4 regions of the Brenneria uluponensis genome follow, and region 3 is predicted to be linked to each of the others. Evidence: riboswitches for the same ligand, from Rfam matches in the RefSeq annotation. Region 3 holds a riboswitch; each other region holds the start of a gene.

Region 1 (8,043 bases), 680 kb from region 3:
ACGCTGCAACACGAAACCGATATCAGCCATTATGAACAGCATCAACCTGCATTTTTGCGTTGATAACGGGAGAAGAGAGTAAAGCATCCGCGTCAGTGATGGCGCACTTTGCGCTGACAAGAATGTACTCGCAGCGTCTTTACGATCTCGCCATTATCATTGCAATATGCATGTTGTCATCAAACCCAGCCCACCAAAGGTGGGCTTTTTTATCACTCTCGATGCGGACCTTGGCTCCAGTACGCCATAAATGTCACCGATTAGCCCATAAAAGCAGGTTTCCTGTCAGATTCAGGTTGCCATCACGATCACGGTTTTCTACCTTATTTCTGGCCTATGCTGTAGATTGTAAGCTTATTGCACACCGAGATAAGGAGGACTCATGACACGCATCATCCGGTGTTACCGCCTGAGCATCTCCGGCGATTCCCGTCCCTGGTTTAATATCGATTATCGTCTGACCAACGACTTTCCCCGTCCGTTTCATGCCTGATTCAGCCTCGCGCTGATCTTTCTGCTTTTATTTTTTTCAACAATGCCTGGCATTTTTGCCATGCCGTTGTCCTGATTTTTATTTGTCTGGAAAAATTACATGAAACGTATTCCCGAACCTTTTCGCATCAAAATGGTAGAAAACATCCGTATGACTACGCGCATCGAGCGTGAAAACGCCTTGCAGGAAGCCGGTTATAACCCGTTCCTGTTGCGCAGTGAGGATGTGTATATCGATCTGCTGACCGACTCCGGCACCGGTGCCATGAGTGACCGTCAGTGGGCAGGGCTGATGATGGGTGATGAAGCCTATGCGGGCTCGCGCAACTACTACCATTTGTGCGATCAGGTAAAAACGCTACTTGGCTACCCCTTTACTATCCCAACCCACCAGGGACGTGGCGCAGAGCAAATCCTGTTTCCTTGTCTTATCGCCAAAAAACAGCGGGAGGGCGGTGGCAAAAAGCCCATCTTTATTTCCAATTTCCATTTCGATACCACAGCCGCCCATGTGGAGCTGAACGGTGCTCGAGCCATTAATGTGGTCACGCCCAAAGCTTTTGACACCACTACCTACTATGACTGGAAAGGGGATTTTGACCTCGATCTGCTGCAAACCACCATTGAACAACACGGCCCGGAGAATGTGGTGGCGATTATCACTACCATCACCTGCAACAGTTCCGGCGGCCAGCCGGTTTCGATGAAAAACATGCGTGAGGTATACCGCATTGCCCAACAGCACCAGATTCCGGTTGTGATCGACTCCGCCCGTTTCTGTGAAAACGCCTGGTTTATCAAACAGCGGGAAGCGGGTTATGAAAACCGCTCCATCAAAGAGATCGTCCTCGAGATGTATCAGTACGGCGATATGCTGACCATGTCGGCGAAAAAAGATTCGATGGTGAATATTGGCGGATTATGTTGTTTCCGTAGTGATGAGGACTTGTTTAATGATGTCCGTATCCGCTGCGTGCCAATGGAAGGTTTCGTGACCTACGGTGGATTGGCCGGACGCGATATGGAAGCCCTGGCCATCGGTCTGGAAGAAGGTATGAATGAAGACCATCTGACTTACCGTATCGGCCAGGTGACATACCTTGGTGAACGGTTGAAAGCGGGCGGCATTCCAATTCAGTACCCGGTTGGTGGTCATGCAGTATTTGTCGATGCCAGAAAAATGCTGCCGCACATCCCGGCAGAACAATTCCCGGCACAGGCATTGAATAACGAACTTTATCTGGAAGCGGGGATTCGCAGCGTTGAGATCGGGTCACTGCTGCTGGGACGCGATCCAGATACTGGCAAACAGAAACCCTCGCCGCTGGAACTGCTACGCTTGACCATTCCACGCCGGGTTTATACTAACGACCACATGGACTATATCGCCGATTCACTGATTGCACTGAAAGAGCGGGCCACCAGCATCAGGGGGCTGACCTTTACCTACGAACCCCCGGTATTGCGTCACTTTGTCGCCCGGCTGAAACCGGTGGAATAACCCGAAAAGAGCAATAAAAAAAAGCCAGCGAAGGAATTCGCTGGCTGGTGACATGCACCATTACTCAGAATACACAGATTATTTCCATTCACACCTCTGGCTCACAACCAGCGGCGATACTCTTCTTCAGAAAGGGTTTCAATCTTCCATTGCGTGGCCTGTTGTAATAGATCCATCCGCTGCTGAACAGATAACCAACCACACCATTTCGCCTTGCAGGTTGAAAAGTAATGTTGATAGAAGCTGTACAATCGGAATGAGTCCATAATCCATCTCCTGATTTTTCACTAAATACCTTTTAGCCTTTCACTAAGTCAAAGTATCGACGTAATATAGGGAAAGATATATTGATGACTTTCAGTCGCGGAGTTCCCCTTTTATGTCGTCCACTCGCCTGCAACAACAGTTCATCAGGTTATGGCAATGCTTTCAGGGACAAACTACTGAAACTACCCTGCAGGAGTTAACCGGGGTTTTGAGCTGCTCACGCCGCCACATTCGATCCCTGCTGGGTGCCATGCAAAAACAGGGTTGGTTAATCTGGCACGCTGAAGTCGGTCGGGGGAAACGGTCAAAACTCACGTTCCTCTATACTGGCCTGGCGCTGCAACAGCAACGGGCGGAAGACCTGCTGGAGCAGGATCGTATCGATCAGTTGGTGCAACTGGTGGGCGATAAGGAAACCTTACGACAAATGCTGTTGTCACATCTGGGTCGCAGCTTCCGTCAAGGCAAGCATTTACTACGTATCGCTTATTACCGCCCGATGCGTAATCTGCTACCTGGTACTGCCTTGCGGCGTTCAGAAATGCACATAGCCCGTCAGATTTTCAGCGGACTGACCAACATAAATGAGGAAAATGGGGAACTACAACCGGATCTGGCCCACCACTGGCAGCAAATTTCGCCGTTGCACTGGCGTTTTTATTTACGCCCGGCGGTCCGTTTCCACCACGGTCGCGAGATGACCATGGACGATATCGTGACGTCTTTGAGCCGGTTAACCTCACTGCCCTTGTTTACTCACATCGACAACATCACATCTCCCACGCCTTTTGTGATCGATGTTCGACTGCATAGCGCTGATGTCTGGCTGCCGTGGCTACTGGGTAGCGCTTCAGCCATGATTGTGCCGCAGGAGTGGCGAACACTGCCGGATTTTGCTCATCAGCCTATTGGTACCGGCCCCTATGCCGTGGTGCGCAATAGTCATAGTCAGTTGAAAATCACCGCCTTTGACGACTATTTTGGCTACCGCGCCCTAATTGATGAAGTCAGTATCTGGGTATTGCCGGATACACCTGAGGTGATTTCCTGTGCAGTCCAGTTACAAAACGACGACTCTCCGAACGACAAACTGGAAAATCGGCTGGAAGAAGGGTGCTACTTTCTGCTGTTCGACCATCGCTCTTCCCTGACGTCATCACTGGAAATGCGCCGCTGGCTATGTCAGGTACTCAGCCCGGTAGCCATACTCAATCAAGCCAATAGTCTTTATCAGAGTAATTGGTCACCCGCTTACGGGCTGTTGCCACGCTGGCACCATAGTCAACTGAGCCTGTTACAGGACAAGCCTCAGGGACTGAGAGAACTGACGGTAACGTTCTACCGTGAACATCTGGAATATCAGGATCTCAGTGCCATTATGCAGAAACTGCTGGCACAACATGGTGTCACGTTAAACGTCCAAATCATCGATTATGACGATTGGTATCAAGGCAAGGGTACCAGTGATATCTGGCTCGGCAGCGCCAATTTCTATCTGCCACTGGAGTTTTCCCTGTTCGCCATGCTGTATGAACTCCCCTTATTACAACACTGCCTGGATGAGGATTTGACGCAGGATGCAAAACGCTGGCGGGAAGGTTCTCTGTCACCCACGGAGTGGAGCCAGAAGCGGGTGATAAACCACCAGATTCATCCGCTGTTCCACCACTGGCTACAGTTACAAGGGAAACGCAGTATGCGTGGTATTCGTATGAATACGCTGGGATGGTTTGATTTCAAATCCGCCTGGTTTGTGCCGCCAGAAAACTGACACGGCACTTTTCCTTATGTTACGAAGTCTTTACAATACGTCCGTTCTCAACGGGGTGCGATAAAAACCCGATGGCAGACAGCCATTGACGAACCTGGCAACCAGGTTGTCATTCCCGCCCAAACGGGGAAATTCCGTCTGCCGCCATGTCGTTTCTATCGCTGAGAAAATACCCGTCGAACCTGATCCGGTTAACACCGGCGGAGGGATTTGAGAGTGCTTCCTGCTGACTCAAAGACCTTTGCCACCCTAAACTTCAGGAGTGCAAAGTGTTGAAAAAATTATTGTCCTGTCTGTTATTGATTTCCGCCCCCGTTTTCGCAAAACCAACGCTAACGGTGTACACCTATGACTCCTTTGCCTCGGAATGGGGCCCCGGCCCGGCAGTCAAAAAAGCATTTGAAAAGAAGTGCGACTGCGAGCTGAAATTCGTGGTATTGGAAGATGGCGTCTCACTGTTAAACCGTCTGCGGATGGAAGGCAAACACACCAAGGCTGATATCGTGCTGGGGCTGGACAATAATCTGGTGCAAGCCGCCGCGCAGACCGGATTGTTCCGCCAGTCGGATATTGATACCCATGCGCTAACCGTCCCCGGCGGCTGGAAAAATACCACCTTCATTCCCTACGATTACGGCTATTTCGCCTTTGTTTACAACAAAGATACGCTGAAAAACCCGCCGAAAAGTCTGCATGAACTTATCGACAGTCCTCGACCATGGAAAGTTATCTATCAAGATCCGCGGACCAGCACGCCAGGCTTAGGTCTGCTGCTGTGGATGCAGAAAGTCTACGGCGATCAGGCACCACAGGCATGGAAAAAACTGGCCGCGAAAACCGTTACCGTCACCAAAGGCTGGAGTGAGGCCTATGGTCTGTTCCTGAAAGGCGAAGCCGATCTGGTACTGAGCTACACCACATCTCCGGCGTATCACATCATCGAGGAGAAAAAAACAAATTACGCCGCTGCCAATTTCAGTGAAGGACATTATCTGCAAGTAGAGGTAGCCGGTCAGTTGGCTTCCAGTAAACATCCTCAGTTGGCGACACGTTTCATGCAGTTTATGTTGACGCCAGCATTCCAGCAGATCATCCCCACCACCAACTGGATGTACCCGGTGATCAAGACCGAATTACCCGCAGGTTACAACGCACTGACAATCCCGGCCCACACGCTGGAATTTACACCACAGCAAGTAGCACAGCAGCGCAATAACTGGATTCAGGCATGGTTACGCGCCGTCAGCCACTAGTACCCAGTTGGCTATGGCCCGGCTTGCTGGCCACGGCATTACTGGTTACAGCAGCCGCACTGGCATTTGGAGCATTGTGGCAGCAGGCCCCGACAAACCAGTGGCTCGCACTGTGGCAGGATGATTACCTATGGCACGTCATCCGCTTCACGTTCTGGCAAGCGCTGTTGTCCGCCCTGTTTTCGACGGTACCGGCGATCTTCCTGGCGCGAGCGCTATATCGCCGCCGCTTTCCCGGCCATCGTTGGCTACTGCGTCTGTGTGCCATGACACTAGTATTGCCGGTGCTGGTGGCTGTATTCGGCATTCTCAGCGTCTACGGTCGCCAGGGATGGCTAGCGCATTTACTGGCATTGGTGGGCGTTGAATACCGTTTTTCTCCCTACGGTCTGCGAGGCATTCTGCTGGCGCACGTGTTTTTCAATCTGCCATTGGCGACCCGCCTGCTGTTACAGGCACTGGAAGGTATTGCCACCGAACAGCGACAATTGGCTACCCAATTGGGCATGCGTGGCTGGAATTACTTTCACCTGGTGGAATGGCCGTGGTTGCGCCGCCAGATTCTGCCCGCCGCTGCGCTGATTTTTATGCTCTGTTTCGCCAGTTTCGCCACTGTCCTGTCATTAGGCGGTGGGCCAGAGGCGACCACCATCGAACTGGCTATCTATCAGGCACTGAGTTTTGACTACGATCCAGCACGGGCCGCCTTGCTGGCGCTCATTCAGATAGTCTGTTGCCTTGGCCTGGTACTGCTCAGTCAGCGTTTGGGTAAATTGCTGCCGGTGGGGTACAGCCAGCAGCAACACTGGCGCGATCCACAGGATAGCTTACTGAGTCGAAGCGTTGACACGCTGTTGATTGCGGCAGCGTTACTGCTACTGTTGCCGCCGCTGTTGGCCGTTATCGCCGATGGACTCAATGCTTCACTGCTCGAGGTTCTGCGGCAACCCGTACTGTGGCAAACGCTATTCACCTCACTGCGTATCGCGCTGGCAGCGGGAGTCGTATGCGTCATACTGACCATGATGTTACTGTGGAGCAGCCGTGAGCTTAAGTTGCGCCAGCGCCTCTTTCTCGGGCAATTGATGGATCTGAGCGGAATGTTGATTCTGGCGATGCCCGGTATCGTGCTGGCGACCGGCTTTTTTCTGCTGCTCAACAATACGTTTGGATTACCGGAGTCGCCTTACGCCCTGGTCGTCATGACCAATGCCTTGATGGCAATCCCTTATGCGTTGAAAGTGCTGGAAAACCCGATGTATGACGTGGCAGAACGGTTTAATCAGCTGTGTTTATCGCTGGATATCCGTGGCTGGCAACGATTGAAAGTGGTCGAACTGCGGGCATTAAAGTTCCCCATCACACAGGCGCTGGCCTTTGCCTGTGTGCTCTCAATTGGTGATTTTGGCGTCATCGCCTTATTTGGCAACGAACAGTTCCGCACCTTGCCGTTTTATCTTTACCAGCAGATTGGCGCTTATCGCAGTGCCGACGGCGCGGTAACCGCCCTGCTCCTGTTGTTATTATGCTTTACCCTGTTCACCCTGATTGAAAAACTGGCGGGCCAACATGATCATTCTCGATAAACTTGTCTACCTCTACCAACACCTGCCAATGCGCTTTGATCTCCGGGTACAACCGGGGGAACGGATAGCTATCCTGGGCCCCAGTGGGGCAGGCAAAAGCACCCTGCTAAGTCTGATTGCCGGTTTTCTGATGGCAGACAGCGGCCAGCTACGATTGAACGGCCAGGATCACCGCACCACGCCACCGGCTAAACGGCCGGTCTCGATTCTGTTTCAGGAAAATAATCTGTTCCCCCACCTCTCACTGAAACAAAACATCGCGCTGGGCCTCAATCCCGGTCTGAAACTGAATGCACAACAACAGGAAATCCTGCGCCATATCGTACAACAGGTTGGACTGACACCGATGCTGGACCGACTTCCATCGCAGGTTTCCGGTGGTCAGCGGCAACGTGCCGCGCTGGCCCGTTGCCTGATCCGCCGGCAACCGATCTTGCTGTTGGATGAACCCTTTTCCGCACTGGACCCGGCATTACGCTATGAAATGCTGGAACTACTGGATACCGTGTGTAGTGAACGGCAACTCACTCTGCTGATGGTTTCTCATAATCTGGAAGACGCGGCCCGCATCGCCTCACGCACAGCGCTGGTGGTGGATGGACATATTTACTATGACGGCCCAACGCGTGATTTGCAGCAGGGCACAACGGAAGCGGCACGAATTCTGGGTATTTCCCTTCGTGAAAATAAATAAATGTGATCCACAACCGGTTTTTGTGTATTTCCCTCATCGGGGTAGTGTTTATTTTTCACCGGCTATGTTTATATAAATCCGTTCATTAGTAATTAACCATAAGGTTCTCCGTGAAACACACTTCCTCCACTTTCGCTCTACTAAGCACCGCGTATGACGCGGTCGTCGTCGTGCGCGTGGTGGTCGTGGTCGGCAGCGCGCCGTAACGGGTTCCGAATCCAGAAAAGATTCCCAAACCCCGCCGGCGCAAGCCGAGCGGGGTTTCTTATATCCACCCTCCCCGCTCTTTCCCTGCACCGGCTCTGATAAAGGATATGACTATGCGTTATACAGGAGCTGAGCTGATCATCCGTCTGCTGGAACAGCGAGGCATCACCACAGTAACCGGCATTCCCGGTGGTGCCGCATTGCCGTTATACGATGCGTTGGGGCAAAGTAACATTATCCGTCACGTACTGGCCCGCCATGAACAAGGGGCC
Region 2 (8,043 bases), 1.8 Mb from region 3:
GTCTGTTGCAGAAAATGGGTCAACGGACTGGTAGCGCTGGCAACCTGTTGACGGCGGCCCAAACCTGCTTGCCGTGCCAACGTTCCGGCTTCTATCGCCAACCGAAACGCCTGCGCCATGTTTACCGGGTCGTGGGCTACAGCGATGGCGGTATTCACCAGCACCGCATCGGCGCCGATCTCGATAGCTTCTGCGGCATGACTGGGGGCGCCAATGCCAGCATCCACCACTACCGGCACCCGTGCCTGTTCGATGATGATGCGTAGAAAATCGCGGGTCTGTAGACCCTGGTTCGAACCGATCGGCGCCCCCAGCGGCATGACCGCGGCACAACCCACCTCCTCCAGACGCTTACATAGCACCGGATCGGCAGCACAGTATGGGAGTACCACAAATCCCTCTTTGACCAGCTGTTCTGCTGCCTTCAGGGTTTCTATCGGGTCGGGTAACAGGTACCTCATATCTGGGTGAATCTCCAGCTTCACCCAGTGAGTACCTAACGCTTCACGTGCCAAATGAGCAGCAAATATGGCTTCGTCTGCGGTTTTGGCACCGGACGTATTGGGAAGCAGTCTCACGCCCAACTGTCGTAAAGGGGCCAGAATAGCGTCGTTACCGCCCGTCAGATCCACGCGTTTCATCGCCATTGTCACCAATTGCGATCCGGAAGCCTGCAACGCTTCCAGCATCAGTTCCGCGCTGGCAAATTTCCCGGTACCGGTCAGTAACCGGGATGAAAATGTTGTATCGGCAATATGTAGCATTCATCCTCCTGCTATCGCCTGAAAAAGCAAAATGTCATCCCCTTCCTGTACCTGATGTTGATGCCAGGCACTGCGTGGAATGATGATCTGATTGATGGCCAGTGCTGTACCGGGCTGGAGGCGGTTCAGCTGATTGAGCAACTGTTCAATGTTTACGGGTTTTTCCAGTTCCAACGTTTCTTCATTGAGCCGGATTTTCATGGATGGTCTCCGCATATCGGGCACGTTGGAGAAGGCGTTAGTTGTAATGTGCTCCAGCTATGCTGCCGGGCATCGAATAAGCGCAGTTTGCCGTTGAGTGGAGAGGGCAGGCCACACAGTAGTTTGATAGCCTCCAGCGCCTGTAATGTGCCCATTACGCCAACCACCGGACCTAATACCCCAGCGGTACGGCAGTTACGCTGCGGTTCGCTGGCATCTGGATACAGACAGGCATAGCAGCCGTGAGCATAAGGCGGCGTCAGTACCAGTAGTTGACCGCTGAGTCCTACCGCACTGGCACTGATCAGGGTTTTCTCTGCTGCAACGCAGGCGGCATTGACAGCATGGCGAGTGGCCATGTTGTCACTACAGTCCAGTATCAGATCGGCTTTCGCTACCGCTTGTTGCAGGACACCGTTTTCCAGCCGTCGGTTAAGCGCCACACAGGTAATAGTGGGATTCAGCGCCTGCAACTGACGCTGAGCCAGCATGGCTTTGGGTTGGGAAATATCACGAGTGCGGTAGAGAATTTGTCGTTGAAGATTGGAAATATGCAGCTCGTCACTATCCGCCAGCAATAGCTTACCCACCCCTGCCGCGGCCAGATACAGAGCCGCAGGTGAACCGAGTCCACCCATACCTACCAGCAACACGCAGGCGGCCGCGAGCTTTTTTTGACCTTCAGCGCCGACGTCCTCTAGCAGTAACTGGCGGCTATAACGCATAAACTCCTGATCGTTTAACACGTTATTTCTCCCGTCCTTCAATCATCCGAAGTAATGTGGTGGTTGCCTGACGCCAGTCCGGTGCCTGGGTAATGGCACTGACTACCGCGATGCTGCCAACGCCGGTCGCCAGTACGGCAGGAACCTTATCGACACTGATACCGCCAATGGCAACCGTGGGAAAACGCCCCTGGAGTGCGCTGATGTGCCGGGTCAGTTCAGGCAGACCCTGTGGTGATGACGGCATGGCTTTGGTTTGCGTTGGGAAGATGTGCCCTAATGCGATGTAGGAAGGATTGACGGCAACAGCGCGTTCCAGCTCGGTATCATCATGGGTGGAAACACCCAACCGCAGACCAGCCTGATGAATGGCGGCGAGATCAGCAGTATCCAGATCTTCCTGTCCCAGATGGACGCCATAAGCCTGATGTTTGATCGCCAATCGCCAATAGTCATTGATGAACAGCCGTGCCTGAAATTGTCGTCCCAGGTTGATTGCCTGAATCACCTCTGGCTCTACCTGATCGTCCGACAGGTCTTTGATCCGCAACTGAATGGTTTTCACACCGGCGTTCAGCAGGCGGTTGATCCACAACACGCTGTCCACCACCGGATAGAGCCCGAGCTGTTCCGCGGTGGAGGGGAAGACGCGGCTCATCAGGATTCCTCCTGTGGCAGACTGGTGGCAGTGTGGTATAGCTCGCTGCCGCGGGCACGGAATTCTGCTGACATCTGCGCCATCCCGACATCAATGGGCTGGGCCACGGCTTCCTGCTGCGCGGCGTAATCACGTACTTCCTGGGAAATCTTCATTGAGCAGAATTTGGGGCCGCACATGGAGCAGAAATGGGCCACTTTGCCGGATTCCTGCGGCAGGGTTTCGTCGTGATAAGTGCGAGCGGTTTGCGGATCGAGCGCCAGATTAAACTGATCGTCCCAGCGAAATTCAAAGCGTGCTTTTGACATGGCGTTGTCGCGGATCTGTGCGCCAGGGTGGCCTTTGGCCAGGTCGGCCGCGTGGGCGGCGATCTTGTAGGTAATCAGCCCTTGCTTGACATCATCCTTGTTTGGCAATCCCAAATGCTCTTTTGGCGTGACATAACACAGCATGGCGCAACCGAACCAGCCAATCATGGCCGCACCAATACCGGAGGTGAAATGATCATAGCCCGGTGCAATATCGGTGGTGAGTGGGCCGAGCGTGTAGAACGGCGCTTCATGGCAATGCTCCAGCTCTTCAGTCATGTTGCGGCGGATCATTTGCATCGGCACATGACCGGGGCCTTCAATCATGACCTGAACGTCATATTCCCAGGCGATTTTGGTCAGCTCACCCAGCGTGTGGAGCTCGGCGAACTGGGCTTCATCGTTGGCGTCCTGAATAGAGCCAGGGCGAAGACCATCACCCAATGACAGGGATACATCATAGGCTGCACAGAGTTCACAAATTTCACGAAAGTGCTGATACAGGAAATTTTCCTGATGATGAGAAAGACACCATTTCGCCATGATGGAGCCACCGCGAGAGACAATGCCCGTCAGGCGTTTGGCGGTCATCGGCACATAGCGCAGCAGCACCCCAGCATGGATGGTGAAATAGTCAACGCCTTGTTCTGCCTGTTCCAGCAGTGTGTCGCGGAACATTTCCCAGGTCAGATTTTCCGCAACGCCATTAACTTTTTCCAGAGCTTGATAAATAGGTACCGTACCAATGGGAACCGGGCTGTTACGTAGTATCCACTCACGAGTTTCATGAATATAACGTCCGGTGGACAAATCCATCACGGTGTCCGCACCCCAGCGTGTTGACCACACCAGCTTTTCCACTTCTTCTTCGATGGACGATGTCACGGCGGAGTTACCGATATTGGCATTGACCTTCACCAGAAAATTACGGCCGATAATCATCGGTTCTGACTCGGGATGATTGATATTGGCGGGAATAATGGCGCGTCCGGCGGCAACTTCCTGACGTACAAATTCCGGGGTGATACTGTCGGGCAAGTTGGCACCGAAGCTTTGGCCGGGGTGTTGCTGGCGCAGCACCTCACTGTGGATACGTTCACGCCCCATATTTTCACGGATGGCAATGAATTCCATTTCGGGTGTGACGATCCCCTGACGAGCATAATGCAGTTGCGTTACCCGCTTGCCGGTTTTGGCACACTGCGGTTGCGGCAATTGTTCAAACCGCAGATGATCCAATCCTGCATCGGCCAGGCGTTGCTGGGTAAAACCAGAACTGACCTGAGAAAGCGCTTGTGTGTCGTTGCGCTCGGCTATCCAGGCGGCCCGGACTTTTTCCAGGCCGAGGTGAACGTCTGGTGTAGCGTCAGGGTCGCCATATGGGCCAGCCGTATCATAGACGGGGACGGGCTCGTTGGGTTCATGACTGGGATTCTCCCGGCTACCACCAGTCAAGGTGGGGCTGAGCTGAATTTCCCGCATGGGAACACGGATATCTTCGCGTGAGCCAGAAATGTAAATTCGCTGTGAATTCGGGAATGCGGTACCCCGAAGGGTGTCAATAAACTGTTGGGCGGCGGCGCGTTGCTCACGACGACCAGGGGCTTTCTTTTCTGTAGACATAGCAAGTTCCTATAAATACTGAATGGGAAGATTGCTTGTCTGGAGTTCGGAGGGAGTAATGACAGGGTGTGAACCCGGATAAATGCCTATGGCGCTGGGGTTCAACAGAATGGATTACTCTTGTTCCCTTCGCAGGTATTAGCCTGATCAGGTTCCGCGGATCCCGAATTAACGGTCTCAGCCCGTGCACGATGATATGTGCGGGGCACTCCGACAAGATATAGCTCCAAAACGCTGGAGCGGATAAAACGTTACCACTTTATGCCGAGCCCGGCCTGGTGTCAAAAAGTTACATCAGCTGAAAAGGCGCCCTGCACTATCGATAGTTCAGTCTGATTTACTGTTCAAATACTAGCCGGATCATGTGGTCTTCCAGGGTAAAGCGCATTGCCAAGGATTCCCCCACGCTTGATAATGTTTGCTGAAATTCGAAACAGTTATCTTGATCGATGGCGGCAACCAGATGACTATCATAAAAGTCCATGATTTGCTGTGTGTTGCCTTGTAATATCGAATCGAGCTGTGCGGCGAGCGCTCGCTTTTTTTCATTCAATGGGGCAACTTCTTGCAGCATTCGTTCGTAAATGTGGAAATGGCCAGCTGAAAGATAGTCGACCAGATTATGGCAGAAATCATCCAGCGCTTTTTCATCCAGACGGGTATGGGTTTCTTTATTTGGCTTCATGCCGACCAAGTGATAGTAAGTGATCAGTAACTGTTTACGAGCTTGTAGCCACTGATCGATTAACGCATTATTGCCGCCAACATACTCAGTCAAACTTTGTAGTTGCTTTAGCATTATTGACTCCCTTCATACATCAATGATGACTGTTAGCAGTGTAATTATCCATTAAACATAGCTGTAAAATGTCAATCTGGTAATGAGTGAGGCATTAAAAGTATGGAACTGATACTAAAAGGTGATGAAAGCGGCTGGTGGGTCGTCAGCCATGGTAATCAGATCTGGTTACCACAGGGCGAATTGCCGCAGGGAACCGCCGCGCAATGGGATTTGCAGAATTTTCGCGCCCGCCAGATCGGCGAGTGGCAGGGCGTGCTGGTATGGCTAGTATCACGTTCTATGACGGACAGCATGGGATCAGTGCGTCAGTTGCTGAGTCAGGATGCCGGTCTGTTCCATCTGGCGGGACGGGGTGTACAGTTGGCTGAGTTCTATCGTTCGCATCGCTTTTGTGGCTACTGCGGACATGAAATGCACACCAGTACTACAGAGCTGGCCTGCCTGTGTTCACACTGTAAGGAACGTTATTACCCACAGATTGCTCCTTGTGTGATCGTGGCCATCCAGCATCAGGATAAAATTCTGCTGGCCCAGCATTTGCGCCATCGCGGCAATATGTATACCACGTTGGCGGGTTTTGTAGAGGTGGGTGAAACGCTGGAGCAGGCAGTTGCGCGAGAAGTCATGGAAGAGAGTCATGTCCATGTCAAAAATCTGCGCTATGTATGCTCTCAGCCTTGGCCGTTCCCTCATTCATTGATGATGGCCTTCATGGCGGAATATGCGGGGGGAGAGCTGCAAGCAGACCCTTCAGAACTGCGGGATGCAGCCTGGTTCCGTTATGATCGGTTGCCGGAATTACCGCCACCGGGTACGGTGGCTCGTCGTCTGATTGAAGATACCGTAGTGCTGTGCCGCGAGGCTGACGATTGAACAGGTTCGTAACACCTGGTGGCGCTGAATTTCGTGGTCACACGGTTTGGTTGTAGATGGTTGCCAATAATAACGATGCCAGTGAGTTGATACTAAAGGAAAAAATATGACTGATCTGAAAAACGATCGCTATTTGCGTGCGCTGTTACGTCAGCCAGTGGATGTGACCCCAGTATGGATGATGCGTCAGGCAGGTCGTTATCTGCCGGAATATCGTGCTATACGGGAACAGGCCGGAGATTTTATGTCACTGTGCAAGGATGCCGATCTGGCTTGTGAGGTGACGCTGCAACCGCTGCGTCGTTATAATCTGGATGCGGCCATTCTATTTTCGGATATTCTCACGGTTCCCGATGCCATGGGACTGGGGCTCTATTTTGAAACCGGTGAAGGGCCGAGATTTACTTCGCCAATCACTTGTCATGCGGATGTGGAAAAATTGCCGGTACCGGATCCTGAACTGGAACTGGGCTACGTGATGAATGCGGTACGTACTATCCGTAAAAATCTGGCGGGTGCCGTGCCGCTGATTGGTTTTTCCGGTAGCCCGTGGACGCTGGCAACCTACATGGTAGAAGGCGGTAGCAGTAAGGTTTTCACCGTTATTAAGAAAATGATGTTTACCTCACCGGATACATTGCATCTGTTACTGGATAAGCTGGCGGATAGCGTCACATTGTATCTGAATGCCCAGATTAAGGCCGGTGCGCAGGCTGTGATGATTTTTGATACCTGGGGTGGCGCGCTGAGTTGTGCAGATTACCGCGAGTTTTCCTTGCATTATATGCATAAAATTGTTGATGGATTGCTGCGTGAACATGAGGGACGACGAGTACCGGTCACTCTGTTTACCAAAGGCGGCGGTCAATGGCTGGAAGCCATGGCCGGTACTGGTTGTGACGCGCTGGGACTGGATTGGACCACCGATATTGCCGAGGCCCGACATCGGGTGGGAAATCGTGTCGCTCTGCAAGGGAATATGGATCCTTCCATGCTGTATGCCTCTCCGTCCAGGATCGAGCAGGAAGTGGCGACAATACTGAATGGATTCGGCTCCGGTAGTGGCCATGTATTCAATCTGGGACACGGTATTCATCAGGATGTGCCGCCTGAAAATCCAGGCATTTTTGTTGATGCGGTGCATCGGTTATCGGCTCCCTATCATCGGATGGCATGATGGATATTCAGGCACTGCGCGAAGAGCAACTCGACAAGGCATCACAGGTCATTTGCCGTGATAATTTACCGTTTGAGCAACCTGCTTATATCGCTGGTGCTGATGTAGGATTCGAGCAGCAAGGCGCGGTGACACGAGCGGCGATTGTGATACTTGAATATCCGTCGCTGATGCTGGTGGAATATCAGATTGCCCGTATCCCTACGATCATGCCTTACATCCCCGGCTTCCTTTCTTTCCGCGAATATCCAGCGCTGCTGGCCGCGTGGGAAAAATTGCAACATCGACCTGATTTACTGTTTGTGGATGGTCACGGTATTTCCCATCCCCGTCGTTTTGGTGTGGCCAGCCACTTTGGCCTGCTGGTAAATATACCTACCATTGGCGTGGCGAAGCGCCGGCTATGCGGCCAGTTTTCTCCGCTGGAAGAACCCGTGGGCAGCCAGCAGCCGCTGTTTGATCATGGTGAACAGATCGGGTGGGTGTGGAGAAGCAAGGTACGTTGTAATCCGCTGTTTGTTTCCACTGGACATCGCGTCAGTATCAATACCGCGTTAGCATGGGTAACGCGCTGTGTTCGTGGCTACCGTTTACCTGAGCCGACCCGCTGGGCGGATGCCGTGGCATCAAATCGGAAGACCTTCCAGCGCTGGCAGCAGCAGTGATGATGAATAATACTGATAAACGCACTTTAGGAATTCAGGAATAGGGCATTGGCCTGATTTCAGGTACACTCCCGCCCATAATTTATGTGAGATGACCGATGTTACGTAACCCTATTCATTTGCGTTTGGAAAAACTGGAAAGTTGGCAACATGTCACTTTTATGGCATGCCTTTGTGAGCGGATGTACCCTAATTATCATGAATTTTGCCAGCAAACCGGCTTCGGTGATGCTCAGGTCTACCGGCG
Region 3 (8,043 bases):
GGGCCACACATTGATCTTGAACGCCCCCACAACCGTGCCGGGGTGGGTCGTTAAGCTGCCGTTTCCACGATCCCCCCTGCACGGCGTGGATTTATCCGCTTGTCAGCAGACTTTCTGTGTGCCATCTGCTGATTTTTTACCGCATAAGCGTTAGAATCGCCGCCTTTACTGCTCCCGTCCGGGGGCAGCCTGACTTGTGATCAGACTTGAGAGACATCATGTTTAAACCGGAATTACTTTCTCCGGCCGGTACGCTGAAAAACATGCGTTACGCCTTTGCTTACGGCGCAGATGCTATTTATGCCGGTCAACCCCGTTACAGCCTGCGTGTTCGTAATAACGAATTCAATCATCAGACGTTGGCCGAGGCGATCAATGAAGCCCACCTGCTGGGTAAAAAATTCTATGTAGTGGTGAACATCGCCCCTCACAACGCCAAGATCAAAACCTTTCTGCGGGATTTGCAGCCAGTAATTGAAATGAACCCGGATGCGCTGATCATGTCTGATCCGGGACTTATCATGATGGTACGGGAAAACTTCCCACACATGCCGATTCATCTTTCCGTACAGGCCAATGCGGTAAACTGGGCGACGGTGAAATTCTGGCAGCAGATGGGACTTAGCCGCGTGATTTTGTCTCGTGAACTATCGCTGGAAGAAATTGCTGAAATACGTACCCAGGTTCCAGACATGGAGCTGGAAATTTTCGTCCATGGCGCGCTTTGCATGGCTTATTCCGGACGTTGCCTGCTTTCCGGTTATATCAACAAACGCGATCCGAATCAGGGAACCTGTACCAATGCCTGCCGTTGGGAATACAAAGTACAGGAAGGCAAAGAGGACGATGCCGGTAATATCGTGCATATCCACCAACCGATCGCTGTAACCAATGTGGAGCCGACGTTGGGCATTGGTGCACCAACCGATAAAGTCTTCATGTTGGAAGAGAGCCAACGCCCTGGTGAATACATGAGCGCTTTTGAAGACGAACATGGTACTTACATCATGAATTCCCGCGATTTACGTGCGATTCAGCATGTGGAGCGCTTAACCCAGATGCAGGTTCACTCCCTGAAAATCGAAGGGCGAACCAAATCCTTCTACTACTGCGCTCGCACCGCACAAGTCTACCGCCGCGCCATTGATGACGCTGTTGCCGGAAAACCCTTTGATCCCACCCTTCTGCAAACCTTGGAAGGGCTGGCGCACCGCGGTTACACCGAAGGTTTCCTTCGTCGCCATGTCCATGAGGATTATCAGAACTACGACTATGGTTACTCGGTCTCGGACCAACAGCAGTTCGTTGGTGAATTCACGAGTGAACGCCGTAACGGGCTGGCTGAAGTGGCGGTGAAAAATAAGTTTACCTGCGGTGACAGTGTGGAAATGATGACGCCGGGCGGCAATATACAATTTACCGTGGAAGCGATGCAGAATGCCAAAGGTCAGGCTATTGATGTCGCACCCGGTAATGGTCATATCGTTTATCTGCCTGTACCGGAAGATATCTCGCTGGAATATGCTCTGTTGCTGCGCAATCTGCCGGGAACAACCACCCGCAACCCGCATGCGAAATAACAAACATTAAGTGTAAACAGCATGACTTTTAACATTTATTAGAATCAGATCACATCAATTGGCCTGACGACTGGTTACTATTGCGGCGCTGAGAAAATACAGAACGAAAAATAAGCGTAGTAAATACTACTAGGAACCACCTCCTTGGCCAGCTCAATCTCCCTTGAGCTGGCTTTTCTTTTTCGACTTATCGCTACATCTACGTTTCAGCGCTAACCATGACAACCGCATCCGACCACACCGGCCTACCGGATTTTCATCGATAGAAATCGAAAGCCCATTCTTCAACTACTCACGCTTCAAACGTTGGCTGTTAGCCAGATAAAGGGCTACCACCAATATCAGAATCGACGCGGCATAAACCAGGGTATAGGAGGGATTGTCATGATCGACAATAATCAAGCGCACGATAGCGGTGATACCGATATAAAGAAAATAACGTAGCGGGAAATGGTATCCCGACTGAAAATACTTCACGATCAACGCAATAAATTCAAAATACAGGAAATAGACCACCAAACTGTCAATCAGCATGTAGGAAGAGTCTTTCTCATTGCTGATCATTAACGCTGTCGCCAAATGGAGAGTTTCCTTACCAAGGAACACCACCAGAATAACAGCCAATAGCAACAATCCCACGCTGAGTATCACCTGCAATCCTCGTGCAATCATCACCACGCGTGTTGAACCCACCATTCATCTACTCCTTACCCAAACTGCGCCAAATAATATGGACGATTATTGTCTGCCTACCGCAGCTTAAATTGTTGGCACATCAGTGTAACGATAATTTGACACAGATCACAAAAATATTGGGGGCCATCAACACCGTCTAGATCTTTTTTTTATTATCTATCTGATTTTATTATGCCTTACATACCATAGGCTACCACCAGCGGTGGAAATGGTGTACCGGACCAATTCCCTTCCCGACCTCCAGTGAATCCGCCTGCTCCAGCGCTCCTTGCAGATAGGCTTTGGCTGCCATGACGGTGGCAGGCCAGTCGTTATAACGCGGGCGTAGCGCCGCCAGTGCTGCCGACAAAGTACAGCCAGTACCGTGAGTATGACGGGTATGGATACGGGGCGCGGTGAAACGTACCGGCTCGCTTTGTACCGAGAATAACCAGTCCGGACTCTCCTCATCACTCAGGTGCCCCCCCTTCATCAGCACCGCCTGACACCCCATCGCTAACAGTGCTTCCCCTTGCTGACGCATCTCCTGCTCATTGGCTGCGGGAGAACACGCCAGCAAGGCCGCCGCTTCCGGTAAATTGGGAGTGATCAGTGAAACCTGGGGTAATAACATCTGCCGAATGGCGTCGACCGCGTCAGCCGCCAGTAATGGATCACCGCTTTTCGCCAGCATTACCGTATCCAGCACCACATACGGCACGACATAGCGCCGCAAACGCTCGGCCACCACCTCGACAATATCAGTCTGAGCCAGCATACCTATTTTGGCGCTATCAATGCGTACATCGCTCAATACAGAATCCAGCTGAGCTGCGACAAAATCAGGCTCAATCCGGTAAACCGACTGCACACCACACGTATTCTGTGCCACCAGTGCGGTGATCACACTGGTGCCGTAAGCTTCCAGTGCGGAGAACGTTTTCAAATCGGCCTGAATACCGGCACCACCGCTGGGATCCGTACCGGCGATGGTCAGTGCGTTGATGCGTCTCATACCAGATCCTCCGCACGCAGGTGATATAAGTGGTCAAGAAACGCCGGGATAAAACTTCCCGGCCCTTGTACCTGTACTGATGCTCGTCCTCCAGCCAGTGCCATCACATGACACGCCGTCGCCACATGCGGCAAACGGTCACCGGCCAGCGCACAAAAGGCCGCAACCACCGCAGATAGCGCACAACCGGTTCCTACAACCCGTGTCATTATTTTATCCCCGCCGGGAATAGCCCAGTCACGATCACCATCCGTCACGTAATCCACTTCGCCCGTCACCGCGACAACGGTAGCAATACGACGCGCCAATTCACGCGCGGCAGGCAATGCCGTTAACGAATCGTTGGCGCTGTCCACACCGCGCCCCTGAATGTTTAGCCCGGATAACGCCATGATTTCGGAAGCGTTTCCCCGAATGGCGGCCGGTTTGAGTTGCAGTAGTTCACGGGCAAATTCAGTACGAAAAGTCAGCCCGCCAACCGCCACCGGATCGAACACCCACGGTGTTCCAGCCTGATTGGCACTGTTCACCGCGGCCAGCATAGCATCCGCGCGATCGCGCTCCAGTGTACCTACATTGATGAGCAACGCATCGGCCACCGCGCTGAATTGCGCCGCTTCGCCGGGATCAACCACCATCGCGGGCGAGGCGCCCAGCGCCAATAAGACGTTGGCTGTAAAACTTTGTACTACATCATTGGTCAGGCAGTGGACTAACGGCGCCAGATGGCGGAATTGAGTCAGGGAATCTGCGGCAACAGCGGCAGACAACAGCACAGGTCGAGCGTTCATAAATCTCCCAACCAGCATATCAAGAAGGCGGTAACCGATGAGATACCGTGACTTCCCTACGCTGGCATTATCCAGATCAGGTTATACGGGTAAATTCTCAGCCACCGCAATTAATGCAAAGGCACCCCGAGTCAGCAACGTATTATTGAAAGTGAAAAGATAAAGGTCAATAGCTGTCTACACCACCGGCTATAACACCAAAATCCTTATAAATCAAAAAATAACAATCATAATTATTTTTTATCATTGCCAATGGTGCTAGATGTTATAGCGTTAAATCTGGCATTGTGCCGGGAAATCATCAAACGGACGGCATACCCGTCGGCCATCGTCGGTCCGATGGTATACCGCTTCTACGTTGTACCCGTCCGGATCACGGACAAACGCGGCGTAATAGTTGGGATGATACTGGGTACGCAGACCGGGCTGGCCATTGTCGACGCCACCCGCCGCTATCGCCGCGGCAAAAAAGGCATCTACATGTTCCTGGGACGCAACGCTGAAGGCGAAATGCACTCGTGGGCGAGTGAGAACCTCACCGTGGAAAATCCAGAATTCACCACCAGGATCAGATGAACAACCGTACCCCGTCAGCACACCGAAGCTGACGGCAAATTTCATATTCTTGACCAGCTCATACCCTAATGGCCGCAGCGCCTGTCCATAAAACCGCCGACTACGGCTCAGATCCGATACCGGAATACTCAAATGATCCAGCATGCTTCCCCCCTGACGACGCAATCCAATGATTTTCCCTCACTCACTACAAATAATGGCAGGTTGAGCGGAATAACCAACATAGCCGCGTTCCCAACGGGAAAATATGATCCAGATCTATAAGATAACGCTTAGTTATTCAGTAAAAGTGACTTTTTATTAACTGTGCCCCACCAACGCAGACGACAGTAGTAAGAGAACGCGAGGAACTGTCTGGCGATGGTGATACTGGGTTATATTCGGCTACTTATCAGACGATTACCCAATTAAGAGATACCGTCTGGCTCAAGGTGGGATACCGCATCCAGGCGGAGATATCATGAGGTTGCATAATCACATTCAGGCAGAATGATCGTCCGAATATCACACCGAAGCAGCAATGAACTCCCGCAACCATTGATGCGCGGGATCGCGATGTAAACGTTCATGCCAAAGCATAAACATCTCGAAACCGGGTACCTCAAGCGGCGGTTCAACAACCTGTAGCAGCGAGTTATTCCTCACCAGACGTGAGGGTAACATCGCCACAAGATCAGTATTCGCCAACACTGACAGAACAAACAGGAAGTGAGGTACAGAGAGCACAACCCGGCGCGTCAGACCCATCGTCGAGAGCATATTATCTGTAATACCCTGAAATCCGCCTCCATCCGGCGATACGATCACATGGTCAAGCGCACAGAATTGCTCAAGCGAAGGCCGTTTTTTCAGACGCGGATGGTTAGCTCGGCTGGCCAACACATAACGTTCCGCAAACAGCACACGACGGCGCAAACCGGAGGGGGCGCCCCCACTGGAGTGAAAGGCCAGCGCGATCTCTCCCTGCTCTGCTTGCCTGGCAATACGTGACGGTACCGTTTCAACAATGGCCAACCGGGTGCCAGGTGCCGCTGAACGTAATCCGCTCAATGCAGGCTGTAGAATTGTCGATTCGCTGTAATCAGAAGCGGCCACACACCATGTCTGTGTGGCCATTGCGGGATCAAAGGGCGCGGACGGTAATATGGCGTGCTCAAGGGACTCCAGCGCTTGCCGCAGGGGTTGGCGTAATTCATCCGCTCTGGCGGTTGGCTTCATCCCCCGTGGACCCGGTAACAACAAGGGATCCCCAAAGATATCTCTCAATTTGGCAAGTTGAACACTGACCGATGGCTGGGAGAGATTCAAACGCAACGCCGCCCGGGTCACATTATGTTCCTCAAGCAATGCATCAAGAGTCAGTAACAGGTTGAGATCCAGCCGTCTGAGATTAGTCATGGCAATACCTGGTATGTTTTAAATTCATTTCTATGATACCTGATGGCGGTCTACTCTACGCGCATCACACCATGGAGATACTATTATGAATATTTTTATTGTTTATGCCCATCCTGAATCTCACTCTTTAAATGGCTCGCTAAAAGACTTTACGGTCAAACATCTCGAAGATGCTGGACATACTGTCCAGATATCGGATTTGTATGCCATGAAATGGAAAGCGGTGCTTGATGCCGACGATCGCACTGACAGACAAGAAGACGCCCCTTTTAATCCTTCACTCGATTCCAAGCACGCATTCGAACAAGGAACGCAGAGCCAGGACATCGCACGCGAGCAAGAGAAATTACGTTGGGCGGATATGGTTATTCTGCAATTTCCCTTGTGGTGGTTCTCCATGCCAGCGATTCTCAAAGGATGGGTAGACCGTGTCTACGCATATGGCTTTGCCTATGGTGTTGGAGAACATTCAGATACCCGTTGGGGCAATCGTTATGGAGAAGGTGTAATGACAGGGAAACGGGCCATGTTGGTTGTGACCACTGGTGGGTGGGAATCCCATTACAGCCAACGGGGCATCAATGGTCCGATGGAAGATCTTTTGTTTCCCCTCCAGCATGGAATATTGTACTACCCTGGCTTTGACGTTCTTCCCCCTTTTCTGGTCTACCGTACCAGCCGTATGGACGCCGATCGGTTTTCACAGACCTGTAATGAACTCAGTGTGCGTCTGGATAACCTGGAGAGTGAAGTCCCCATCCCTTTCCGAGCACAAAATGCAGGGGAGTACACTATTCCGGAACTCACGCTAAAAACAGAGATTGCGCCGGGTCAATCTGGCTTTTTGGCACATAGAGAGTAACGATGGCACCGCTATAGTGACGCGCTATGTACGCTCCATTATGGCGGGCATCAACCAGTGTCAGTCAATAATATCCAACCCTGGATTTCTGGCGGAATGGTGGAAAAATCGACCACATTCGGCAGAGCTCTCCTTACCTAAAATAGCTCGTTTTAGGCTGCAAAAATAATGCACATAGGTGCAAAGCAGTCACTGAATCGTCATAAAGCCTCTATATAGTCCTTTCTGTCTGAAACCAGAAAAGGGATAAGCCAAGTGATACCTGAAGCGGTTAACCATGTAGAACCTTCATGGTGGTGCAAGTTACGGCACATGCTTGCAATCGCTCGCCACGAGCCGGCTAATTTAATTGGTGTCGGGCTGATATTGCTGTTCGCCTGGATTATTCTGGCGCCGGTATTGTCCATTCTGTTCGACGCTGTCGTGGTACAAAACGGTGATAGCGTACGTGTACATGCTACCGAAGGCGCTTTTACCTATTACTATCTGCTGCGCACCCTGGCGTCGCGGATGTCTGACCTGCTACTCTGGACACCGCTGATCAATACCCTCTCGGTGGCGATAAGTAGCGTATCAGGTGCGCTGATCATCGGCGTAACCTTAGCCTGGCTGGTCAACCGTACCGATATGGCCGGGCGGAAGTGGTTCGCCACCGCGCTGATTGTGCCATTCATGTTGCCATCCTGGACCTTTGCCCTGGCCTGGACCACGATCTTTAAAAACCACACGGTGGGCGGTCAGCCTGGCTGGCTGGAAGTGATCGGCATTCATACGCCGAACTGGCTGGCTTATGGCTATTTCCCGATTGTAGTGATTATGATGATCCACTATTCGCCGCTGGTTATCCTGATTGTGGGTAACGCGCTAAAGCGAATGGACGTTCAGTTAGAAGATTGCGCGCGAGTCCTCGGCGCGTCGCGCAAGGTCATCGCGTTGCGCATTATTGCCCCCTTGGTTCGTCCGGCCCTGTTGTCAGCTGCGCTGCTGATCTTTGCCGACTGTATTGGCGAGTTCGCCATTCCCTATATTCTCGGTTTACCGGTACATTTTGAGACGCTGTCCACCGGTTTGTACCGGGCGCTGGGATCGCGCCAGAATGGTGTTGCCGCGGTGATCGCCGCGGTCATTATGCTGATGGGCATGATC
Region 4 (8,043 bases), 1.1 Mb from region 3:
TACCCGCGCTTTTTAAGCGTCTCGATACTTTTCCACCACCACATCCATAATCAAGTACATTTATTTCTTTACCACATGAGTTGGTTAAGTCAGCGATCATCGGTTGATAGCCAAAGTGATCTTCAACCCAATCATCATATGCGTCGAAAAGTTCAGATGTCTGTTTTTCAGTCCAGTTTGTATTCATTGAGATTCCTACCTTTATGTTAATAGTCAGTAGTGCTGTCCCAGCGGTTGATAATAAAAGGACGATAGTATTGATTTATTGACTCCATTGCTTTCCTGGGCAGTTGTTCACCCATCTTGATGTGGCGATAGATCCAGAATAGCAACAGTATATCCCGCCAGTATGGGGACAGATGAATATTTAATAAATCATCAAGCGATACTTGACCTTTTCGAATTTGTGCCTCGAAGCTCAGTACAGAACTTATTGTCTCACTCGATGTTCCCAATGGCATCGTTGGAATAGATATGTTTTGTCTAAGGGTTTCTTGATTATTGAGCACTGTCAAGGCGCGTTTCAACGTATCATCGTAGACATGAAGCGATCCAACTTGATGAGTATAATGACCAATTTCACACCCGATTCTTGATGCAATATATTCTTGTAAGAATGTAAATGAAAAAATATCATTTAACAGACCAGTATAGGCATCATTTGCTCGCATGAAACCAACCATATTGAGTTTCCCGTCACGTAATAATAATTGCAAACCTAACGTACACGATACATCTATATTTCGCCTAAAAAGATCTTCTTCGGCGCTAAAAATCTGGAGAACCACGCGCTTGCTGTCTGCATCATCATTCTTCAGAATATCGATTGCTCGTTCAATCTGATCCAAAGCATTCGCACCATAATATCTTAATCTGGCACCATAGCCTGTTCCGGGCAGGGACTTTCCATCAGGGCTATAACGCTTCATTGAGGGTGCATAATAAGCAATGAAGTCTACGTCATTTTTACCAGATAAATACCACAATGCCTCTGCGTAGTTGAAAACAATATTTTGTCTTCGTTCTGTATTAAGACAGAAGCGGGCAGTTGGATTATTTAACCGCACATTATAACCAATTATTTCATATTCTGAATGCCCGCGAGGGGAGTTGTAGTATTCATATTTAAAACAGACTTGACGAAGAGTTGCCTTATACAATTGGGTCAAATCATTAAAACTTTCTGGCATACTTATCCCCTCTTTTCAAGACGTTTGATGGCTTGTTCAATAATCTCTGGATTTATTGAGTTATTTTCATATTCTATATATTCGACTTGGGTGATTTGATTTAATCCTTGTACAAGGTATGCATATGTCTTTTGTGTTTCCAGCAACATGATTATGGGCTTACCTAAGGCGGAAGCCCAGCCAAGTTCTATATGAGTACCGGGTGATACCGGTGAACCCGGAAAAGCGACGAAGCAGTCACAACGAGAAATTTCCTCATAATCCTTTTTTGTACAAGCATCAGGTGTCATGAAATCTTTTCCCCAATTCTCTCTCCGATGAGCGGAGTGAACATTCCACCCAATATTTTCAAAAAAAATAATTATTCTGCTAAATAATGTAATGCTTTCATCTGACATGATACCGCTACGGCTATTAACAAGTGATTTAAAAGGTCCGGCCAGAAACATTCGTCTCATTTTTTTCTCCTTCTTTAACTGAGCAATGTAAATTATAGGCTTTAAAAGCAACCTCTCTCACTTGATCTGCCAATAACCCATCAAAATTAAAAATTCCATCCGATATATGCACCCATTGGCAGTCAGTCGCGTCATCGCCAGGCCTTAGTTCACCATCAATATATTTGCACCGCATCGCAATTAATACATAATGATGATGTTTTCCCGTTAAGTCATAGCCGATAACTTCCACAATATCTACCAGCGCTTCAATTTCAGCAGTGATTCCAGTTTCTTCCATGAGTTCGCGTAAAACCGCGGTATGCAAGCTTTCTCCAGGTTCAACTGAACCTCCCGGATAACCCCAGGTGTCTTTCTGTGGTTCTTTACTGCGCTTAACAAGGATCAATTCATCGTTACGGAAAGTTACAGCAATGACCGCAAGGCGAGGTGCGGATAGTGAAGACGGATGGGGGTATTTTTCTGGCTTATTGGACAACGTTGTTAAGGTTTCTGACTCTCTTGGTGACATAGAACCTCCAGTAATTAATTACAGGAGACCCGAGTACGGAGTGAAAGGGTAAGAGTGAAAAGACACTTGCCTTACTGATGTTTTATGAAGTGACTGATACTTGTCCTATCCCTACGCCGGTATTACCCAGATCAGGTTCAAAGAGTTTGGATGACTCCATCTCAGCCTTTATATAAGGCACCCCTTGGATAATTAATCTTTACATCCTCAACGGCATTAAGTCAACTTGCTCTGTGTATATTCATATAGCGACATAGGGTTAAGTATATATACCGGTTACTCTTCTCATTACAGGTGTGTTGGCTTTCTTCGCTTATCACAATCACTACTTGAGTGAGCTATCAGGGATTTGCTGCATTGCCGTCTTCCTGTAACTCGAATTGTTTAAAGTACATTTAATATTTAATCAGTTACGAATCATATTAATCTTTTTATAACCGCGGAGTTACTCCCAATTGGCGTGCTTACTGAGATTGGTGAAACTTATCATGAATCTACTGTCTCAATAGGTTTAATTGTTACTAGATATGCTTGGGTAGTAGCGATATACCTATTAAATCTCCCACCGGAGTCTCTTTTTCCGAGCTGGATAACGATTTTCTTTACTATATTCATAAATTATTTCGGACCCCTCATATTCTGCGGAAGCGATTTTATTATTTTCCGAGAATGACTATCGGCAGGCAGGTAATGTAGTTATTCAGAACGATATTTCCTGGTTAAAAGAACATTTACAATTGATAAAGGTATAACAATATGGGAAATGTTTTTTCTGGCTTTTTATTTGACATGGATGGCATGCTCGTGGATTCCACCGCTGTGGTTGAGCAAACTTGGAAGACGTTTTCATTGGAGCATGCGCTGAATTATGGCGATGTCATTGCCTTTGCTCATGGCAGACGTACCGAGGAAACAGTAACTCATTTTTTGGGCGCCTCAAGGCTGTCGCAGAAAATCACCCATGAGATCGAATACAGAGAGACGATAATGACGGCAGGCATTACCGCTGTGCCCGGTGCTGTTGATGTTCTACAGTCCATTCAGCCGGCACATTGGGCGGTAGTTACCTCGGCCAGCCGTCAACTGGCTATTAACCGCTTATTGGCCGCGGGCTTGCCGCTACCTCCGCTGCTGATATCAAAATAGGAAAACCGGATCCACAAGGCTATCTTCTGGGCGCGATGAGAATGAAATTGGATATAAAAGATGTTCTTGTTTTTGAGGATGCGCAAGCCGGTATGAAAGCGGCGATAGCCAGTGGCGCTTCATTAGCTATTATTGGCGATGTCGACTGTAAATCGAAACGTGTCTGGGGAACCTTACCTGATTTTAGACAGTTCAGGGGTGAGCTTTGCGGTGAACGTTATCAGGTCGATATACTCAATCATTGATCGTCACGGAGGAAATGTAACGTGAAAAATATTCCTGCTATTGAAGCATGGGGAGAGGCGCGAACTGTTCATTCGAATCCGTGGTTTTCCGTACAGAAGACCAGTCTTACGCAAGAATTGATGACGAAAACTTTTTTTTCTGTACATCATGAGCGGCCAGCTGTTGGTATTCTGGCGGTGAAGAATGAACGGATTTTGCTTATCCATCAATATCGTTATCTGACGGGCAAAGTGGTCTGGGGAATTCCCTCCGGTGGCGTGGATAAAGGGGAAACTGATGTCGACGCCGCCAGACGAGAATTGTTGGAAGAAACGGGTTATTCAGCCTCTTCAGCTGTTCAGTTGATACGTTACTACCCGACATATGGTTGTAGTGATCAGCAATTTGTTATTTTTTTGTGTCGTGACGTGACATTTGTTGGGCTGGATGATGAACAGGATGAAGTGATCGAGGCCCGGTGGTTTTCTGCGGGAGAAATTATGGCGTTAATTACATCAGGTGAGATGATTGATGGGCTGTCGCTGACGCCATTACTGTTCTATTTTGCCACTGAAACGGTATTACTGAAATAAAAAACCCGCAAAGATACCTCCAATGCGGGTTCTTATTTTCGCGCACTTGCTATCAGGCTTGTCGCGGTAAAGTGGCAATATCCTGTGTCAGGTTATACCGTTCGTGACAACGATCTGTGGCCTGTAGGTCGGCAATAAATGATGTGCGCCAGTGCTGAATATCGTTTTGCTCCAGGACAGACATCATCTCGCTGTGACGTGATATTCGCTCCGCCAGCGACATGGTTAATGCCCGGTTCAATGCATCGGCGACCTCATTCTTATCGTAAGGATTAACGATCAATGCTGACGTCAGTTCATTGGCTGCGCCGGCAAATTTCGACAACACCAGTACGCCGGGATTCGCAGGATCCTGGGCGGCTACATACTCTTTCGCTACCAGATTCATCCCATCCCGCAATGGTGTTACCAATCCGACGTCAGTTTGACGGAATGTTTTTATCAGTAGCCGACGGTCAAAATGCTGATTGAGGTAATAAAGTGGTGTCCAGCCCATCGTCCCGTATCGGCCATTAATCCTGCCAGCTTCAGTTTCCAACAGGTGACGAATATCTTGATAAGCCTGCACTTCTCCCCGGGACGTCGGGGCTATCTGGGTGTAGCGGATGTTGCCGTGATGCTGTGGATAATTTTCCAGTAGCGCCTCAAAAGCCAGAAAACGTTCCGGTAGGCCTTTGGAGTAATCTAGTCGTTCTACCGCGATAATGTTTTTCATATGGCGCAGGTCGCGTTTGGCCTCCTCCAATCTGGCAGGAAGTGGACCTTCAGCCATTTTGCGGATACTATCCGTTTCAATACCGATAGGATAAACCCCGGTAGTGAATACTTTGCCAAATGCAGTGTAGGTGTTTGCGCTGAGCGCTTGCACGCGGGTCAGCATCGATAGACATTCAATAAATGCCTGACGGTCATTTTCCGTCTGGAATCCCAGCAGATCGAAATCACAGAGTTTTTCCAACAATTCCTCATGCGGTGGCAACGCGTTAAAAATTTCTGGCGTTGGGAAAGGGATATGCAGGAAAAAACCGATCTGGTTCTTCATACCCAAATCACGGCAAGCTGCACCAAACGGCAACAGGTGATAGTCGTGAATCCACAACATATCATCGTCTTTCACCCAGGTATTCAAATGCTTGGCCATCATATCGTTGACACGGCGATAACCTTCCCATGCGTTACGGTCATAAGAAACCAGATCGAGACGATAGTGAAAAGCGGGCCACAGCACTGCATTTGAGAACTGACAATAATACTGATCATAGTCCTGCTGACTCAGACTAAATGAAGCAAATGTGATGCCTTCTTTTTTCTGCACTTGCGGCGGTTTTTCTTCATCACTGATCTCGCCATTCCATCCGAACCATATACCACCACTACTGCTCAGTGCGTCCAGAATACCGACGGCAAGGCCGCCAGCGCTTTTTTTCTTGCCATCAGGGATAGCAATCCGATTAGATACGATGACTAAACGGCTCATAATCCTTTCTCCTTACCGATATTGCTTGTGCATCGGTGTTGTTGTTGTTTGAGCCACTGGTGTACTGCTGCAACATTATTGAGCCGAAAATGCGCTGCAGTTTCTCCCGGTCCTACTTTGATGGATAGACCGTTCAGCGTGTTGACCTGGTGAAAACCGGCTTCATCTGTCAGATCATCGCCAATAAATACCGGGATACGGCCAGAAAAAGGGTGTTCCTGCATGAAGGCACCAATGGCCGTACCTTTATCTACCCCATGTGGCTTGAGTTCCACCACGCATTTCCCAGGTTGCAACATCAGTTGCGGATAGGCGCGGCAGAGAGATTCCGCCAGTATCAGAATGTCCTGTTGGTATTCAGGAACCTGGCGATAGTGCAATGCAAACGCGATACCTTTGCTTTCCAGCTTACTGCCAGGGAAAACGGACATCGCTATAGTGAGTCGCTCCTTTAGGGCCTGTAGCATTCCTGTTGGTAGGGTAATCCGATGTACCTGGCCCAGACTGTCACGTCGCTCTGCACCGTGCACTCCTGCCAGCGGTAACGTCAGAGGTGCAAGCAGATTATCCAGTTCTGACACAGCGCGGCCTGATACCAGGGCCAGAGCACCATTACTGTATTCAGCGAGGGCATGTAGCGTGTGGAGAACCGAAGAGGGAATGACAACCTGCTCTGGTGTGGGCTTTATCTCCGCCAGGGTACCATCCAAATCAAAGAAAAAAGCGTAATTATCTTGATGTAGTGGGCTAACTGGCATGTCGTCAGTCATGTTCCCGTTCCTCCTTTATAATATTTTTCAATGCGTTAAAACTGGGTGCGCCGAATTGCCGTCAGCCCCATATATTCTTATTTCTCCTGGTGACTAATCATTACTGTGTTAAGTATAGACCTTGAGCCAGGTTATGCGATACGAAGCCGGCCACTGTAACGTCAGGCCAGGGCGCGTGTTGGTGGAGATTCTGACCGTCAGAATAGTAGAAAAATGATACCACAAGCGGTGCGTAAGAACCGCTGGGTGTAGTTTTCTGGCGACAACTTACTGTTCATGCGTCTCAAAAAGGAGACGGATAATTCATTGAAATATAATAAATAATTTATTTTTGAATTAAAGTGTCTTTTATCTGCGACATATCGGGTGATCTCCCGTTCATTCCTAAGGTGGGTAGGTTGAACAGTAAATAGTGAAGTAATAAAAAATTCTTTACTTATCAACCGATAATTCAAGGTTACTCCTTTCGTTCGACTCTTGTTTGATATTTTGGCATAATATGTGCTTAAATTAACGCGTAGATGCTCATTCCACCTTCTATGTTTGCTCCGGCTTCATAAACCTGGGAATGACGCAGAGCCGTTTACGGTGCTTATCGTCCAACACCATATGAAGGATATCTTCATTGGACTTTTCGGACATGACGTTGAGTGAGGCACCACAAATTGTCTTATAGACCTGATTTTATTTAACGCTTGTCGTTTATCGGCAAGCGTTTTTTTTCGTGTCAGGGAAAGCCATTAACCGCGTAGCAGTATTTTGCCCTGGCAGCTCAGCCGCTGTTCACTGGCCGTCGCTTGAACCGTATCAGAAAGATCGAATAGCGTAATATCAGATCAACACTGATGAAGCTTGTACCACGTTATGCGACTTACCGTAGTAAAACGGTAGAACGGGCATTTCACCAAGTTAAATCAGAGGCAATTTATCCCCTTTCGTATTTGTGAACCTCATGTTAAAATACGTTATATATTCTAATATATAACGATAGGAGAAAGGTACGTGTGAGAACTTATATCTTTGATTTAGATGGGACTATAGTTACAAATGGCAAAGTTATACATGATGTTATTGCTAACAAAATTTCATCATTAGCTGATAAGTATACTGTGATATTCGCTTCTGCAAGGCCAATCAGGGATATGTTGCCGCTGATACCAGAAAATCTCCGAAATTGCCTGATGGTTGGATGTAATGGAGGTATGGCATGGGAGAAAAACGCGTTTGTCTTTTCACATACTTTTGCCGATGAAAAAGCAAAGAGAATAGTTAGTTTCCTCAAGGCAAATAAGATCCCTTATGTCTTGGATGGTAACTGGAAATTTTCAGTATCAGACATAAGCCATGACTTCCATTCATATATAAGATCACTATCAGAGAATGAAACGAGTGAGGAATATATTTTTGATAGTGGTATCACTAAAATATTAGTTTTGGATGGATGTTCAAGAGATAAAATAAACACATTCTTCCATAACGAAAATTTTAATTTTAATATTCATCATCATAGGAATGAAAACATTTTTGATATTACACCTCAAGTGGAGAATAAGTACTTATCTTTGTCTAAACTGGGTGTGAGTTTTGAAGAGGCGATTGTTTTTGGGAATGATGAAAATGATTTTGCTATGTTGGATAATGCTCGGCTTTCTGTTTTCGTCGGTGCTATGTCT

The links. Region 3 has a riboswitch for thiamine pyrophosphate ahead of thiM (hydroxyethylthiazole kinase). Riboswitches for the same ligand answer to the same signal wherever they lie in the genome.
Region 1: another riboswitch for thiamine pyrophosphate. It lies ahead of thiB (thiamine ABC transporter substrate binding subunit); the one in region 3 lies ahead of thiM (hydroxyethylthiazole kinase).
Region 2: another riboswitch for thiamine pyrophosphate. It lies ahead of thiC (phosphomethylpyrimidine synthase ThiC); the one in region 3 lies ahead of thiM (hydroxyethylthiazole kinase).
Region 4: another riboswitch for thiamine pyrophosphate. It lies ahead of RS889_RS01215 (NUDIX hydrolase); the one in region 3 lies ahead of thiM (hydroxyethylthiazole kinase).

Annotation. Positions count from the first base shown of each region.
Region 1 is NZ_CP135917.1:720,222-728,264, reverse strand. It holds gene leuD (3-isopropylmalate dehydratase small subunit) at 1-63, shown strand, start outside; gene tnaC (tryptophanase leader peptide) at 383-493, shown strand; gene tnaA (tryptophanase) at 593-1,993, shown strand; gene sgrT (glucose uptake inhibitor SgrT) at 2,095-2,259, opposite strand; gene sgrR (HTH-type transcriptional regulator SgrR) at 2,373-4,031, shown strand; TPP riboswitch at 4,073-4,258, shown strand; gene thiB (thiamine ABC transporter substrate binding subunit) at 4,301-5,284, shown strand; gene thiP (thiamine/thiamine pyrophosphate ABC transporter permease ThiP) at 5,260-6,870, shown strand; gene thiQ (thiamine ABC transporter ATP-binding protein ThiQ) at 6,854-7,564, shown strand; gene ivbL (ilvB operon leader peptide IvbL) at 7,675-7,770, shown strand; gene ilvB (acetolactate synthase large subunit) at 7,885-8,043, shown strand, end outside.
Region 2 is NZ_CP135917.1:4,684,203-4,692,245, reverse strand. It holds gene RS889_RS21885 (thiazole synthase) at 1-764, opposite strand, end outside; gene thiS (sulfur carrier protein ThiS) at 765-965, opposite strand; gene RS889_RS21875 (HesA/MoeB/ThiF family protein) at 962-1,711, opposite strand; gene thiE (thiamine phosphate synthase) at 1,713-2,348, opposite strand; gene thiC (phosphomethylpyrimidine synthase ThiC) at 2,348-4,279, opposite strand; TPP riboswitch at 4,387-4,502, opposite strand; gene RS889_RS21860 (Rsd/AlgQ family anti-sigma factor) at 4,617-5,078, opposite strand; gene nudC (NAD(+) diphosphatase) at 5,181-5,954, shown strand; gene hemE (uroporphyrinogen decarboxylase) at 6,061-7,131, shown strand; gene nfi (deoxyribonuclease V) at 7,128-7,796, shown strand; gene RS889_RS21840 (YjaG family protein) at 7,895-8,043, shown strand, end outside.
Region 3 is NZ_CP135917.1:1,395,566-1,403,608, reverse strand. It holds gene RS889_RS06445 (glutathione S-transferase family protein) at 1-54, shown strand, start outside; gene trhP (prephenate-dependent tRNA uridine(34) hydroxylase TrhP) at 219-1,580, shown strand; gene psiE (phosphate-starvation-inducible protein PsiE) at 1,869-2,276, opposite strand; gene thiD (bifunctional hydroxymethylpyrimidine kinase/phosphomethylpyrimidine kinase) at 2,467-3,270, opposite strand; gene thiM (hydroxyethylthiazole kinase) at 3,267-4,061, opposite strand; TPP riboswitch at 4,098-4,200, opposite strand; gene RS889_RS06420 (VOC family protein) at 4,335-4,781, opposite strand; gene RS889_RS06415 (LysR family transcriptional regulator) at 5,142-6,035, opposite strand; gene RS889_RS06410 (NAD(P)H-dependent oxidoreductase) at 6,121-6,897, shown strand; gene RS889_RS06405 (ABC transporter permease) at 7,210-8,043, shown strand, end outside.
Region 4 is NZ_CP135917.1:249,093-257,135, forward strand. It holds gene RS889_RS01200 (class I SAM-dependent methyltransferase) at 1-187, opposite strand, end outside; gene RS889_RS01205 (thymidylate synthase) at 207-1,190, opposite strand; gene RS889_RS01210 (nucleoside 2-deoxyribosyltransferase) at 1,193-1,648, opposite strand; gene RS889_RS01215 (NUDIX hydrolase) at 1,617-2,159, opposite strand; TPP riboswitch at 2,250-2,354, opposite strand; gene RS889_RS01220 (HAD hydrolase-like protein) at 2,916-3,305, shown strand; gene RS889_RS01225 (hypothetical protein) at 3,341-3,550, shown strand; gene RS889_RS01230 (NUDIX domain-containing protein) at 3,572-4,123, shown strand; gene otsA (alpha,alpha-trehalose-phosphate synthase) at 4,176-5,600, opposite strand; gene otsB (trehalose-phosphatase) at 5,597-6,370, opposite strand; gene RS889_RS01245 (HAD-IIB family hydrolase) at 7,375-8,043, shown strand, end outside.